DNA from 3 places in the Fructilactobacillus myrtifloralis genome. Region 2 is predicted to be linked to each of the others. Evidence: predicted binding sites of a transcription regulator. Region 2 holds the regulator's gene; each other region holds the start of a gene.
The links. Region 2 encodes Rex, which represses fermentation and respiration genes when NADH is low (regulators of the CRP and FNR family bind a similar motif). Its sites were predicted from a motif close to TTGTGAANTANTTCACAA; they were not measured.
Positions count from the first base shown of each region.

Region 1: the regulator Rex is predicted to act here: its motif matches at 1,937-1,954, upstream of M3M35_RS03740 (zinc-dependent alcohol dehydrogenase family protein).
Region 3: the regulator Rex is predicted to act here: its motif matches at 2,971-2,988, upstream of adhP (alcohol dehydrogenase AdhP).

Region 1 is NZ_CP097116.1:712,736-717,997, reverse strand. Features, by position in the region: gene M3M35_RS03745 (DUF6198 family protein) at 1-625, opposite strand, end outside; gene M3M35_RS03740 (zinc-dependent alcohol dehydrogenase family protein) at 646-1,659, opposite strand; partial or broken gene rbsK (ribokinase) at 2,046-2,960, shown strand; gene rpiA (ribose 5-phosphate isomerase A) at 2,949-3,674, shown strand; gene trhA (PAQR family membrane homeostasis protein TrhA) at 3,751-4,398, opposite strand; partial or broken gene M3M35_RS07410 (sunset domain-containing protein) at 4,473-4,616, opposite strand; gene M3M35_RS03715 (aspartate aminotransferase family protein) at 4,999-5,262, opposite strand, start outside.
Region 2 is NZ_CP097116.1:1,314,176-1,319,437, forward strand. Features, by position in the region: gene tsaD (tRNA (adenosine(37)-N6)-threonylcarbamoyltransferase complex transferase subunit TsaD) at 1-289, shown strand, start outside; gene M3M35_RS06530 (ABC-F family ATP-binding cassette domain-containing protein) at 400-2,343, opposite strand; gene M3M35_RS06535 (redox-sensing transcriptional repressor Rex) at 2,552-3,196, shown strand; gene groES (co-chaperone GroES) at 3,329-3,613, shown strand; gene groL (chaperonin GroEL) at 3,658-5,262, shown strand, end outside.
Region 3 is NZ_CP097116.1:1,149,893-1,155,154, forward strand. Features, by position in the region: gene M3M35_RS05675 (BCCT family transporter) at 1-1,512, shown strand, start outside; gene M3M35_RS05680 (universal stress protein) at 1,595-2,041, shown strand; gene M3M35_RS05685 (DNA-3-methyladenine glycosylase) at 2,080-2,715, shown strand; tRNA gene M3M35_RS05690 (tRNA-Pro) at 2,827-2,900, shown strand; gene adhP (alcohol dehydrogenase AdhP) at 3,154-4,182, shown strand; gene adhE (bifunctional acetaldehyde-CoA/alcohol dehydrogenase) at 4,257-5,262, shown strand, end outside.

The sequences.
Region 1 (5,262 bases), 600 kb from region 2:
CCACGGCCATGATCGTTGGGGGAATGTAGGAAGCCCACATTGCCCGACCAGCGTTTCCCTTGAAGTATTTAAACCGCAGGATCTGCATCAGATCATCAGCCGGGTGCAACACGAGGTTAACCCGTTGGTAGATTGAAATTGCAATTGCAATGAACGCCACCCCGATAAAGTTAATCAGGATGTAAATGGCGATTAGCCACCAGTCACCAGCGTGCACGTCAGCCTCCGGAATGTTGACGATGGGACTCATGTGAATCCCAAAGAAGTCACCACCCACGAACAAGTTGTTAAAGAATTGGATTAAAAAGGAGAACGGCACCATGAAAATCACGTTTCCGATGGCCCGGCCCCAATCCCAGTGGCCCACCAGAATGGCATTTAGGATGGTAATTACAACTCCGAGAATTAAGAAGGCCCAAAAGAGGTTCCAGTGAAAGGCAATCCCCAGGTTTGTTTCCGCGGCGGTCCAGTAGGCTGAACCTAAAAACGAGGGGAGCACTTTGGAACTAGAAACCAGCGTGAGCACGTTTCCCAAGGAGTTGATCACCAACGAAAGGGCAAAAAACATGATGGATGTTTTCATGGAAATGGTCCGCGGCGTTTTTTTCGGTTTTTGATTAGCCATGTTGGTCTCCTTTATGCCAATTATTTCAAGTTCGGGTTAACAGCAACGATGGTTTTACCAGTCTTAGGAGTAGAGTGGTTCAAAACCCCTTCCACTTCTTCTAACGAAATTACGTTAGCTTGGAATGGTTCAACCTTAACGGCACCAGATTCAAGCAATTCGATTGAATCAACGAAGGCGTGTGGGTTAATCATGGAACCCTTAACCGTTAATTGTTTCTTGAAGATTTCGTACGTGTTCATTGAGAACGTTTGACCGGGAGCACCAACCCCGAACATGAACACTTGAGCACCCTTGTTCGTGTGTTGAACGGCTTGTTCTTGCGTTTCTGGTTTACCAACGGCTTCGATCACGACGTCGTAGTTACCAGGAATGTCTTCCTTAGTCGTGTTTACAACGTTCGTTAAGTTTAATTGTTCTTTTTCTTGGGCCAGCAAGTCATCGTGACGACCAGTCATCGTGATGTTTTGGATTCCGTAAGCCCGTAATAATTGAGCAAACAGTTTAGCCATGTAACCATCACCGATGATTAAAGCAGTCATGCTAGGTTGAATGTCTTCCATGATGTGCATCGTGTGAACACCACAAGAAACTGGTTCCGTTGAGCAAGCAGCCTTTAATGATAGGTCATCCGGAACATGGTAAGTTACTTCTTCTGGAGCAGTGAAGTATTGTTCCAAACCACCGTCACGAGTAACTCCAACGGCAGAAAGGTTGTCACATTCTTCGTAAAGGCCGATGTGACAGTAGTGACACTTGCCACAGTAGATGTTAGGGTCAACGGCTACCCGGTCGCCTTCTTTGAAGTCTTGCACGTTTTTACCAACGGCCCGCACGATTCCAGAGTTTTCGTGACCAAGGACAATTGGGGGAACGGCGTCAGCTGAACCAGGGAGACCGTTAAAGAGTCCCGTATCAGTTCCACAAATTCCCGTGTATGCAGTTTCTACTAAAACTTCATCATCTTTGGGAGTTGGAACATCGCGTTCTTGGATTTCCATTTGTTGTTTGGCAGTCATTACCAAAGCTTTCATTTTGTCAGCCATAGTCATTCTCCTCATAAAATAATCTAAAAAAACAAAGTGATAATTTGAGCATGCTTACTAACTGAATCTAAACTTCACTGAGAAGTCAGGTTCCACCTAGGAAAGCTACTCGATGGTACACCTAAAAATATAAACCGTTTACATTATTATTGCAAGGGGTTTTAGTAAGATTCCCATAATCAAATTAATTTCACAAGTGAAAAGCGGCACAAAATTGTTTTCGCTCCGATTTGAAGCTCGAACCAGTTAAAATGGGCGGGCAAACTTAGGAATTTTTTCACAAATTCTGGAGACAAAGAGACTTCCGAATTTTCGGTAAGCGCTTACATAAACGTGGTATAATTTAAGCAAACCAAGAGAAATGGGGTCATGAGATGCAGAAAAAAATCGTAGTGGTCGGTTCTACTAACGTGGATAAGGTTTTAAACGTGCCCAAGTACGCACTCCCCGGCGAAACGTTGGCGATTGATAGTTACCAACAAGCCCATGGAGGGGGGAAGGGTGCTAACCAAGCAATCGCGGCCGCCCGTTCTGGAGCGGCGACGACCTTCATCACCAAGTTAGGTAATGATGAGGATGGGCAAGCGATGTTAGCGGGCTTTACGCGCGATCAGATTAACGTCGACCACCTCGTTACCACGGATCAGGCCCAAACCGGGCAAGCATACATAACGGTCGATCAGTCCGGCCAGAATTCAATTTACGTTTACGGCGGGGCCAACATGGAGTTGACGGCGGCCGATGTTGAAGCCCAGGCGGACGTGATTGCCCAGGCCGACCGCGTGATCGCCCAACTCGAAATTCCGCTCCCAGCGATTCTCGCTGCCTTTCGGATTGCCAAACACCACGGCGTGCAAACGATTTTAAATCCGGCCCCGGCCCGGGAGTTACCCGCAGAGCTATTGCAGCTCACGGACGTCATCACGCCGAACGAAACGGAGGCACAGACTCTGACGGGCATCGAAGTCACCGATGAGGTTTCGATGCTGGATAATGCAATGGCCTTTTTCAGTCTGGGCATTACGATGGTGATTATCACGGTCGGTTCCAAGGGCGCGTTCTATGCAACTCCGCAAGCCCACGGTTTTATCCCGGCCTTTAAGGTTAAGGCTGTTGATACAACTGCCGCGGGGGACACCTTTATCGGGGCGTTGGCGACCCAACTGGATTTGGATAACCATAACATCGAAGATGCAATGCTCTACGCCAACCGGGCCTCGTCGTTGACAGTGCAAACGGCGGGGGCGCAGAATTCGATTCCCACGCGGGACCAAATCGTGGCCGCTAATCACAAACGGACCCACTCAAAGGAACGAATTGAACGGGAAAAGGAACAAGCAGCCCAGTACGTGGCAGCTCGGATTCCCGATCACATCGTGCTGGGGCTGGGCTCCGGGACCACGGCAGCCTACTTTGTGCAGGCCATTCATGACCGGATTGAAGCCGAACACTTAGACATTGAGTGTGTCGCAACGTCGGTCGGCACTCAACAACTCGCCGAACAGTTGGGAATGCGGATGCTGGATGTTAATACGATTGATGCCGTCGATATCACGGTTGATGGCGCAGACGTAGTGGACGAACATCTCGACGGGATCAAAGGTGGTGGCGCCGCGCTCCTGTTTGAAAAACTGGTTGCTAACATGTCGAAACGGAACATCTGGATCGTGGATTCGAGAAAACCACGGAAATCGCTCGCATGGCAAATGTTGCCAGTCGAAGTGATTCCGTTTGGCGGGATGGGCGTCTTTCGTTACCTGCGCGACCACGGGTATCACCCGGCGTTTCGCTTTCAGGACAACGGCGACATCCTCGCCACGGATTCTGGGAACTACCTGATTGACATCACGATTCCCAAGGGTGCTGATTTGCCAGCGCTAGCGGCGAACCTTAAGAAACAGACGGGCGTCGTGGAACACGGACTGTTTTTAAACGTCTGTGATGAACTGGTCGTTGGTGGTGATGAAGTCCAGGTGACTAAGCGCCACGTGGAAAGTGCCTAAGGATGGGTTAATTAATTCAAACTACAAACGGGGTGGGAGAACGTGTCGTTCTCCCACCCCGTTATTGTTATCTAGGTTAGACCCCTATATAAATCGAAAAGTACATTAAGACCGTCCCGAGCATCACGAAGAGGTGCCAAATTACATGACCAAAGAGGATGCGTTTAAAACTGTATAGCACGGCGCCCACGGTAAAAGCAACGCCACCGGCAAACAGAAGCCAGAAACTTAGGTGGTTCAGACGTTGCCATAGCGGAAGGGCATCCACTAGACAGGCCCAGCCCATCACGACGTAAATGACGGTGGAAACAACCGGGAACCGATTGCCATACATGGCTTTATAGATAATGCCAGCAAGCGCCATCAGCCAGATCACAATCAAAGTGGTCCAACCGAGCCACCCTCCAATGGTCACCAAACAGTAGGGCAGGTAAGTTCCCGCAATCAAGATGTAAATTGCCGAGTGGTCAAAGACCTGGAAAATGTGTTTAGCAGGTGTAAACGAGAGGCTGTGAAAGAGGGTCGAGGCCAGGTAAAAGAGCACCAGAATCGAACCATAGATGGCAAAGCAGGTGATTCTGAGGGCGCCACCTTCTTGCACCCCACGTAAAATGAGTAGGACTAAACCCGCAATGCTCACTGCCGCTCCGATTCCGTGGGTTAGGGCACTGAGAATTTCATTGAGAATCTGGTAATCACGACTGTTGCGAAAGTGGTTCAGCATAAGCATCCTTCTTTATTGACAAGATTAATTCAGCTTCATGATACCAAAAAAGGAACCGCAGGTGCGGTTCCTTTTTAACGAGTTGATTTATGATAGCCAGCGGCCTGCGCTTCTGCTTCGGAATCGAAGGAAACGATATTGCCACTGTTAATGTGATAGTTTGACTGGTCCGGAGTATGGTAAACCAGCGTGCGACTGTTACCAATGATTGTGCCCGCGGAGTTTGGTTGCGGGTCCGGTTCATTATTCGTGACGGGCTCCGAAGTAGTGGGTGCCGGTTTCGGAGTCGGGGTTTTCACCTGCTTTGTTTGCCGGTGCCGAGCTCGCTGGCGGTGCTTTTGCTGGTGCCCCTTGCAATGGTGATGCGTCTTAGCGTGGTGACTAGCGGCCTGCACGGACAGCTGGGTAGTTCCGGCACTACTGAAGGTTAGTAAGGCGATCCCGCTTACGATGAACGTAAACACAGTATGAAAATGACGAATGATGAACAACTCCTCCATAAAATTAACCAAACACTAGCTTTCATGATAGCAATTGTCCGGATAATTTTCCAGCCCAGGTTGTGACGAACGCCGGGTAGTTGTCACAAATCACGGTAGCTTACCACCCAATCTGATGGTCTGGTTTAGCAATCCGCCCCGCCTGCAAGTCGGCACAGGCGGTTTCAATGATTTGAAAGGCCTGTTGCAAAGTTTGTTCCGGAATTACCAATGGTGGTTGGAACCGTAACACGTTCCCCCGAACGGTAATCATTAAGACGCCTAGTTCCAATAACCGGGTGATTAACATTGAAGCTGCGATTGCATCGGGTTGCTTCGTTTCTGGATCAACCACATCAATCCCACCGTTGAGGCCATAGATGCG
Region 2 (5,262 bases):
CGACGTGTTGGTCACAAAGACCACGGAAGCATTAGCACAGTATCCGGCCCAGGAATTCATCTTAGCCGGTGGGGTAGCCGCGAACCAGGGGTTGCGTTCGGCACTTCAGAAGGCGGTGACCGCCAAAGGAATACCCTTTGTGATGGCACCGCGGAAGCTGTGTGGCGATAACGCTGCGATGATTGGAGCGGCCGGGGCCATGCTGCAACGCCATGGGGCGCATGCGGACATGAGTTTGAATGCCGAGCCCGGCCTGGAATTTGAGTGGCAAGCAGCGGTTCCTCACTAAGTGAAAGCCAATTTAGTCTCTGACAACCAGGATGCTTTAATTTAGTAGTAACTAAAATAATGGTAACTAAAAATCCCGTTCCAACACGATCGTGCTGGAACGGGATTTTTTTATGGTTCATCTAAGGTTTCGAGGTCTAAGCTTGCAGTTTCCCACTGGGATTCAACCGTTTGTTGGGTAGCTTGCAGTTCGTTTAACTGGGTCTGCAGTTCACTGCTCTTGTTAGCATCCTGATAATTTTCTGGTTTGGTCATGGCCGTTTGGACGCTTTGGATTTGCGTTTCGAGGTGACCAAGTTGGGTTTCTAAATCCTGGATGGTTCGTGCTAACTTCCGTTGTTGCCGTTGGATGTCCTTCTGGCGTTGAAATTGTTGCTTTTGGTCGGAAGCAGGGGCAGTTACAACGGGTTGCTCTGGCTGTTCATGCGCCGCAATTTCTGCTTCCTCCGCTTTTTTAGCCCGGTAATAATCATAGTTACCCATGTAGGTGGTTGAGCCCGCGGCGCTCAGCTCAACGATGTGGGTAGCCAACTTGTTGATGAAATACCGATCGTGAGAAACAAACAAAATCGTGCCTTGAAAGGCCAGGAGGGCTTTTTCCAAGACGTTAATGCTATCGACGTCTAGATGGTTAGTTGGTTCGTCTAGGACTAAAAAGTTATCCCGTTCCATGGATAATTTGGTTAGTAACAGGCGGGCCCGTTCGCCTCCCGAGAGATTGGCAACCTGTTTTTCCACCGCGGCACCGCTGAAGAGGAAGCTCCCGAGGATGGAGCGGATGTCACCTTCCGGAGTGGTCGGGTAATCATCCCAGAGCTCGTGCAGCACGTCCTTTTCGGGATGCAGGCGGGCCTGTTGCTGGTCGTAATAGCCGATCTGGACCCCGGTCCCAAAGCGAATCGTACCCTGAAGCGGGGGCAGTTCCCCTACAATCGTTTTTAATAAGGTTGATTTCCCCACCCCGTTGGGACCAAAGATGGCAACGCGTTGTTGCCGCCTTAAGTGCAGGTTGATGGGGTAACTCAGTTCTTGGTGGTAGCCAATGCCGAGGTTCTCAACGTCTAAGACGACCTCTCCACTTTTACGAGCGGGTTGAAAGTGAAAGCGAGCGGTGGCGTGTTGCTGACTGGGTTTTTCCACCCGTTCGAGCTTGGCAAGTTGTTTTTGCCGGGACTGGGCTCGTTTGGTAGTGGAAGCGCGCACCAGGTTTTTCTGGATGAATTCTTCATCTTTTTTAATTTGGTGCTGCTGCTTTTCGTATTTCTTAGCAGCCAGAGTCAACTGGTGTTCCTTTTCGGTTACAAAGAAACTGTAATTTCCGGCGTAGTAGTTTAAGTGGCCGTGGTCTAACTCATAGATGCCCGTTACCGTCTGATCGAGAAAATAACGATCGTGAGAAATGATTAAAAACGCCCCGGCGTAGGATTTTAAAAAGTTTTCTAACCAGGCGGTCGTTTCCATGTCAATGTGATTAGTCGGTTCATCCAGTAAGAGCAGGTCGGGCTTTTCAAGCAGTAGTTTAGCTAACGCTACGCGGGTTTGTTGGCCACCCGATAGTTCACTGATGGGGCGAGCCTGGTCAGCGGGGCTAAAGCCAAACGCACTCATAATGGTCCGAATCTCCGCGTGGTAGCCGTAGCCGTTGTTTCGTGTAAAATCGGCTTGCAACTGGTCGTAAGTTTTTGAAACGGCGGCTAGTTGGTCCGGATCCTGATTAATCTCCGGCTGACTCATCTGGTCTTCAAGTTGATGAAGCCTAGTTTCCATTTCCTGTAAGCCCTTAAACGGGAGCTCTAACTCGGCTTGAATTGTCCGATCGGAATGGAGTCCGGTATTTTGGGGTAGGTAACCGATCGATAAGTTTTGTTTAGTGGTCACGGTTCCAGAGCTAATCGTTTGGGGATCAACCAGCATTTTTAACAGGGTTGATTTTCCCGCGCCGTTTTGGCCGACTAACCCGAGGTGACTGTGGTCATTAATGGTTAAATTAAGATCTTCAAAGATCGCCACGCCATTAAATCGTTTGGTCAGGTGTTGTGCCTGTAAGATAATCATGGTGATTCCTCCTGTCGTCATCTTATCATATTTACCGTTGTGATTAGGCCGGCTAGTCTGAAAAATGCAAGGTGGACGGGGACAGTTGAGACCCCCGATTGGAATTGGCGGAGCGGGGCTAGCGCTAACCAAAAAATTCACAAACTTTTAGTTTGTGGTAGAATGGTAAAAGTGAAGGTACGACTAATTTTAAGGAGGAAACTAGCCAATGGCAGAAGTTAAAATTCCCCGTGCAACTGCAAAGCGCCTGCCGCTCTATTATCGCTATTTAAACATTTTACATGACGGGGGCAAAACACGGGTCTCATCGACTGAGCTAGCTGATGCCATTCACGTGGATTCAGCGACCATTCGTCGGGACTTCTCCTACTTTGGGGCCCTCGGGAAACGAGGTTACGGGTATGATGTTGATAACTTGTTAGAATTTTTCAAGAACATCCTACATCAGGACCGTTTGACCAACTTGGCCCTAGTGGGGGTTGGAAATCTTGGTCACGCCCTGTTGAACTTTAATTTCCATCAGGATAGCAACATTCGGATTTCCGCGGCGTTCGATGTGAATCCAAAGAACGTCAACACGATTCAGGGAGGCGTCCCCATTTACCCGATGGATCAAATGATTAACCAGCTCCGGGACCAACAAATCAGCGTGGCCATTCTAACCGTTCCGGCGAAGGTCGCCCAAGACGTTGCAGATCAAGTTTCGGAAGCCGGGGTAAAGGGGATTTTAAACTTTACGTCCCGGCGCTTGGATGTTCCTGATGACATTCGGGTGCACAACGTGGATTTGACCAACGAATTGCAAACCCTCATTTACTTTATTGATCATTATGATGAAACAACCGAGGAATAGGAGTTACTGCTACAGTAACTCTTTTTTTGAAACTAAATTCTTGCATTTTCCCAGCTGGGGGATTATATTAATAATGTAATTAGCACTTGATGAGTTTGAGTGCTAAAACGTTACTTTATTGGAGGGATTAAGATGTTACAACCAATTGGAGATCGGGTTATTATCGAAGTAGAAGATCAACCAGAAGAAACAGTGGGTGGCATTGTCCTCGCAGACAACGCGAAGGAAAAACCAACCCAAGGCAAGGTCGTTGCTGTTGGAGCCGGACGGGTGCTTGACAGTGGCGAACGGGTCGCTCCAGTAGTTCAGGAAGGCGACAACGTGATGTTTGATAAATACGCCGGCACCAAGGTTAACTATGCAGATCAAGAATACTTGGTAATGCACGAAAACGACCTCTTAGCAATCGTAAAATAAGCGTAACAATGGAACACAAATAAAATCAACATGAGGTGATTAAAATGGCTAAAGAGCTTAAATTTTCAGATGACGCACGGAGCGCAATGCTCAAGGGTGTTGATAAATTAGCTGATACAGTTAAAACGACAATGGGTCCAAAGGGTCGTAACGTTGTTTTAGAAGAAACAGCTGGCGATCCAACCATTACTAACGATGGGGTCACGATTGCTAAGGCAATTAGTTTACCGGACCACTTTGAAAACATGGGGGCTAAGTTAGTTTCTGAAGTAGCTTCCAAGACGAACGATGTTGCTGGGGACGGAACCACTACTGCAACTGTTTTGACCCAAGCAATTGTCAAAGAAGGTATGAAGAACGTCACGGCCGGTGCTAACCCGGTTGGTGTACGTCGGGGAATTGAAAAAGCAACCCAAGCCGCTGTAGACAGTTTGCGGAAGATGAGTCACAAAGTTGAAAACAAAGACGACATCGCACAAATTGCTTCCATTTCTTCCGCTAGCAAAGAAGTTGGAAGTTTGATTGCGGAAGCCATGGAAAAGGTTGGTAACGATGGGGTAATTACCATCGAAGACTCCAAGGGAGTGGAAACCAGCTTGGACGTGGTTGAAGGAATGGAATTTGATCGTGGTTACATGTCCCAATACATGGTTACTGATCAAGAAAAGATGGAAGCCGATCTCGATAATCCATACATCTTAATTACTGACAAAAAGATTAGCAACATGCAAGACATCATGCCCCTCTTACAATCAGTCGTTGAACAAGGTCGGGCACTGTTAATCATTGCCGATGACATTGGTGGCGAAGTATTGCCAACCTTGGTCTTGAACAAGATGCGGGGAACGTTTAACGTGGTTGCCGTTAAGGCCCCTGGTTTTGGTGACCGGCGGAAAGCCCAATTACAAGACATCGCCACGTTGACTGGTGCAACTGTCATTAGTGATGACTTAGGCTTTGACTTGAAAGACACGACCGTCGATCAACTTGGTCAAGCTAATAAAGTAAACGTTACGAAGGATAAGACAACCATCGTAGAAGGCAAGGGTGACAAAGAAGCCATTGCTAAGCGAGTTGCTGAAATTAAGGGTCAAATTTCGACGACCAACTCTGAATTTGATAAGGATAAGTTACAAGAACGGTTAGCTAAGTTAGCTGGTGGAGTAGCCGTAATCAAAGTCGGAGCTGCAACCGAAACGGAATTAAAGGAACGCAAGTACCGGATTGAAGATGCTTTGAATGCTACCCGGGCTGCCGTTGAAGAAGGCTTCGTTCCTGGTGGAGGAACTTCCTTCATCAACATCCTCGCTGATGTAGCTGCCGTTGATGCCGATGGTGACGAACAAACGGGAGTTGACATTGTACGTCGGGCTCTTGAAGCTCCAGTTAAGCAAATTGCTGAAAACGCCGGAGTGGATGGTGCTGTAATCGTTGACCACTTGAAGCAAGAAAAACCAGGAGTTGGATACAACGCTGCGGATGGCAAGTATGAAGACATGATTGCCGCCGGAGTTGTCGACCCAACCAAGGTTAGTCGGTCAGCTTTACAAAATGCTGCCTCAGTTTCTTCATTGTTACTTACGACGGAAGCCGTAGTTGCTGAAGAACCAAAAGAAGACAGTAACGACAACCCAGGAATGCCACAAGGA
Region 3 (5,262 bases), 160 kb from region 2:
GCATTGACCTGGATTACCAAGCAGATGGGGTGGGCCTACATGATGGTCTACATCATTAACTTTGTGTTCTTTTTGTGGTTGATTTTTAGTAAGTACGGTTCGATTAAACTGGGCGAAGCCACCACCAAACCCCAGTACAGTAGCTTGCAGTGGGGAAGCATGGTGTTCGCCACCGCAATTGACGCCAGTATTTTAATGTTGAGTATGGTGGATCCGATTCGCTACGTCTCCCATCCCGCCTTTGGCATTCATCCCTTTTCAGAAGAGGCGTATAACTATGCCCACATGCTAGGGCAGTTTGACTGGGGGCCGATGGCCTGGATGATGTTTGCCCCGGCAGCCATTGCAATTGGCTATATTTTGTTCGTGAAGCAAACCAAGGTCCAACGGTTGAGTACGGCCATTAATTTTTTGCAGGGTGACGCTAAGTGGCAGTATGTCGGACGGCAACTGGTCGATTTTTTAGTCGTCTTTGGGATTATGGGGGGCGTGGGGTCCTCCGTCGGGATGGAGATTCCAATCATCTCAAACGTTTTAAGTGGGCTTACCGGCTGGCCGGATAGCATGGCTCTTAAACTAGGACTGTTTGCCATTCTGTTTGTCATCTTTGCCTGGACCGTCTGGCACGGGTTAAACGGGGGGATTGATCGCTTAAGTGACATGCACATCTGGACGGCCATCATCTTCTTAGCGTTCGTCCTGTTGGTTGGACCAACGATTTACATTTTAAGTTCAGAAACGAACAGCCTGGGCCTCTTAACCAGTAATTTTGTGCGGTTGAGTACCAACACGGTGCCCAATGGAACTCCGGACATTGCGAACTCCGAAACGATTTTTTACTGGGGGTGGTGGTTATCGTACATGCCGGTGATGGGGCTGTTTATCGCCCGCATTTCTAAAGGACGGACGATTCGCCAGGTCTTACTTGGGATGCTCATGTATGGCTCGGCCGGTTGTTTGAGTTTCTACGCCATCCTCGGGGGTTACTCTCTGTGGTTGCAAAAAACCGGGACCTTGAACCTGGTGCACATCTTGAATGTCCATGGGCAGGCGGCGGTAATTACCGCGGTCCTCGGGACGTTACCCGTAAAGGGAATTGTGTTTACCGTCTACTGCTTGTCGTGCTTTATCTTTCTGGCAACTACAATCTCCTCGTCAGCCTACATCGTTTCGTCGTTTACGAGCTTGCAGTTAAAGGACAATCAGGATCCCAGTCAGGTCAACCGGATGACGTGGGTCGTCGTCTTTGTCCTCTTTGCGGTGGGAATCGTGGTTGTGGGTGGCTTTACTACCATTCAAACCTTCTGTGCCATTGCCGGATTCCCGCTGATGTTTGTCTGCATCATGATCCTGGTTTCGATTTATCACATGGTCAAAACTGACGAAGGGATCGTGCTTAAGGCGAAGGGAATGGAAGACATGCGGGTCGAAAAGAAGAAGGAAAAAATGCGCCGGGTGCGGGCTCAGCACATGATTGCGAAGCTAAACGCTCATAACGACGATGCTGAATAATGGGCAGGTTACGTGGGGTTCCAATTTGACACGCCGAATCGGTGGTTTCATGCTATGATATTAGCGAAGGGAGGTGAAGAAAATGACTGAAGTAGAACCATTGACGTTTAAACGGATCTTGCTGACGATTGACGCTGACGATCCGAGTGCGAACGAAGCGGCGTTACGGTACGCAGTGACCCAGGCCAAGACGTTTCACGCTGAACTCGGGATTTGTTCGGTATTAGAGGGTGATGACATCAACATTTATGATTCTCTGACACCGAAGAAATTAGACGAGAAGCGGGCCGCCTTGAACCAGGTGATTGATCACTACGTCACCATGGCCGAGGACTTTGGGGTTAGCGATGTGACAGCGATTGCCAGTGAAGGTGGCGACATTGATGATGAAATCCTCGACACGATCATTCCGAACTTTAAACCGGATTTGTTAGTGTGTGGGGCCGATAAGGATGGCGAACACCATTTTTACAGCATCAGTGTTAAGTTAGCGAAGAAGGCCAAGATTTCGGTGATTGTGGTCCGGTAATTAAGACCACAGGGGGAGTTTGAAGGTAGGTAAACACGGTGACAGAACGACTGCGACGGTTTTTTGCAACGGGAACAACGGATGAGATTACGCAACGCTTGTTAGGCAAGCTATTGGTGTACCACTCGCCCCACGGGTTGATGAGTGGCTACATCACGGAAGCAGAAGCCTACTTGGGTCAACGGGACTCAGCCGCCCATGCCTATCAAGGCAAACGAACGCCGGCAAACGAGGCGCTCTATGGAGTTCCGGGGACCATTTACATTTATTCGATCCACTCCCGCCTCTGTCTGGACGTCGCCGCGCAGGCGGAGGGGGTCCCAGAGGGAATCTTGATCCGAGGGTTAGAACCAGTCGCAGGACGGGCGTTAATGGAACAGCACCGCGCTAAGCATGGTTATGACCTAACCAACGGACCGGGCAAACTGATGGAAGCCCTCGGGATCACGGATAAGCAACTCAACGAGCGCGAGTTTGGGGAGACGGACTTAGACATTGATTTAGAACACGGAAAGACGCCGCAACAAATCATGGCGAGTGGTCGAATCGGCGTCAGTGACCGGGGTAGTTGGACGGATAAGCCGTATCGTTTTTACGTGGCCGGGAATCCGTATGTTTCTAAGCTCCCGAAACGAGACTTTGACCTGCAAAATCACGGGTGGTTACCTGACTAAACCCTTGAAAATGACGAGCGTAATTCCAGTTGGAATTACGCTTTGTTGTTGCTAAGGTCATTTGGCCCTGTGCTAAGATTTGTGGTATGATTAACTAGTAATGAAAATTACCGGGATATAGCTCAGCTTGGTAGAGCGCATGCTTCGGGAGTATGAGGTCGCAGGTTCAATTCCTGTTATCCCGATTATAATGACAGTGAGAGTGGAACACGTAAAAGCGGGTTTCACTCTTTTTATTTGGCAAATTGCCTAATTTTGTGTAACTAAACACAAAATTATGTTTCACGGGTTTAAGAGCGATGGAATGCGCGATTATAGCCTTTTTGCGCTCTGTTTTAATCTTTTTTAATAATTAAAATAACTTTTTTTCGTTGACATGTGAATATTTGAACAATATAATATAATCGTAAAGTAAAGGTTTGGAAAGGGGAATAAAAGATGAAAGCAGCTGTTGTTCGTCCCAACTCAGATGGGTACGTTGACATCAAGGATGTTAATCTCCGTCCGATTGCGGACCATGAAGCACTAGTTAAGATTGAATATTGTGGGTTGTGTCACACCGATTTACACGTGGCCGCTGGTGATTTTGGTCCAGTTCCAGGTCGGATCATTGGTCACGAAGGCGTGGGGAAGGTAACCCAAGTCGGAAAAGACGTTGACAACTTGAAGGTCGGCGACCGGGTTTCGATTGCCTGGTTCTACTCCGCTGACGGAACCTGTCGGTACTGTGTTACTGGAAACGAAACGCTCTGCCGGAACGTTAAAAACGCTGGGTTTAGCGTTGACGGTGCGATGTCAGAAGAATGCATCGTGGATGCGAAGTATGCGGTTAAAGTGCCCGATGAACTGGATCCCATCCAGGCCACGTCGTTAACCTGTGCGGGAGTAACGACTTACAAGGCCCTAAAAGAAGGCGACACGAAGCCCGGTGATTGGGTTGAAATCGTTGGAGCTGGTGGCCTTGGAAACCTGGCCGTTCAACTTGCTAAGCACGTCTTTGGCGCCCGGGTGGTAGTTACCGACGGTAATCCTGCCAAACTGCAAGCTGCGCAAGAAAACGGGGCGGACGTTGTGATTAACCGGCACGATGACGATGCAACGGAGCAAATCATCAAGGCCACGGATGGTGGCGTTGACGCTGCAATCGTGACGGCCGTTAGTGCCCCCGCCTTTACGAACGCTGTAAACGCATTGGCTCCCAACGGAACGTTAGTGGCAGTGGCCTTACCCAAGGGTGACATGGCGCTAAACATTGATAAAACCGTTTTAGATGGAATCAAAGTCGCTGGGTCCCTAGTAGGAACGCGGGAAGACCTGCGCGAAACCTTCCAGTTTGGTGCCGCTGGCGAAGTTAAACCAATCGTTAAGACCGATAAGTTGGAAAACATTAATCACGTCATTGACGAAATGAAGGCCGGCAAGATTGTGGGTCGGGTCGTCTTTGACTTCACGGGCGCAACGGCCTAAAAAGAATTAACCGGCAACCGGGCGCTTTGTAGCACGCGCCCCTGTAACCCAGAAGAATAACCGGAGGAAAGAACATGTCTGACAAAAAAGAAGCACAAGAAAACAAAGCAATTGACGCGACGATTGACGAAATGGTTAAAAAGGCGCACGTTGCTTTAGACGAAATGAGTAACTTTGACCAAGCCAAGGTCGATGAAATCACCCACGCCATGGTAATTGCTGGGGTGGATGCTCACCAACGTCTCGGTAAAATGGCGTACGAAGAAACCGGACGGGGAGTTGCCGAAGACAAGGCCATCAAGAACCTGTTCGCAACCGAAGAAATTTGGCACGACATTCGCAACGATAAGACGGTCGGGGTCATCGACGAGAATTCGGAAGAAGACTTAATAAAAGTGGCCGAACCCCTCGGAGTGTTAGCCGGGATTACACCGGTTACCAATCCAACCTCAACCACCCTGTTTAAGTCAATCATTTCCATGAAAACTCGGAATGCGATCATCTTTAGTTTGCACCCGCAGGCCTTACAATCCTCGATTGAAGCTGCGCGGATCATGCGCGATGCAGCTGTGGCCGCTGGGGCGCCTAAGGATTGTATCCAGTGGATTGCCGAACCAAGTCGGGAAGCAACTAACGCCTTGATCAAGAACCCCGGAGTAGCATGTACCTTAGCCACCGGTGGCCCTGGCCTAGTCAAAGCCGCTTACTCAACTGGGAAACCAGCCTTAGGGGTAGGTCCTGGAAACGGTCCAGTTTACATCGAAGCAACGGCCAAGATTCCGGAAGCCGTAAACGACATTGTGTTGTCAAAGACCTTCGATAACGGGATGATTTGTGCCACGGAAAACAGTGCCGTCATTGACGATCAGATTTACGCCGATGTGAAAGAACAACTGGAACGTAACAACGTGTACTTTGTGCCGGAAGCCGAGAAACAACAACTGACCGATGCGATGTTTGATAGCACCCGGTTGAGCGTTAAAGGTCCCATCGCGGGGGCAACGGCAAAGCAAATTGCTGAAATGGCCGGGATTAAGGTCCCAGAAGACACCCAGGTGCTTGCCGTTGAAATGACGGGAA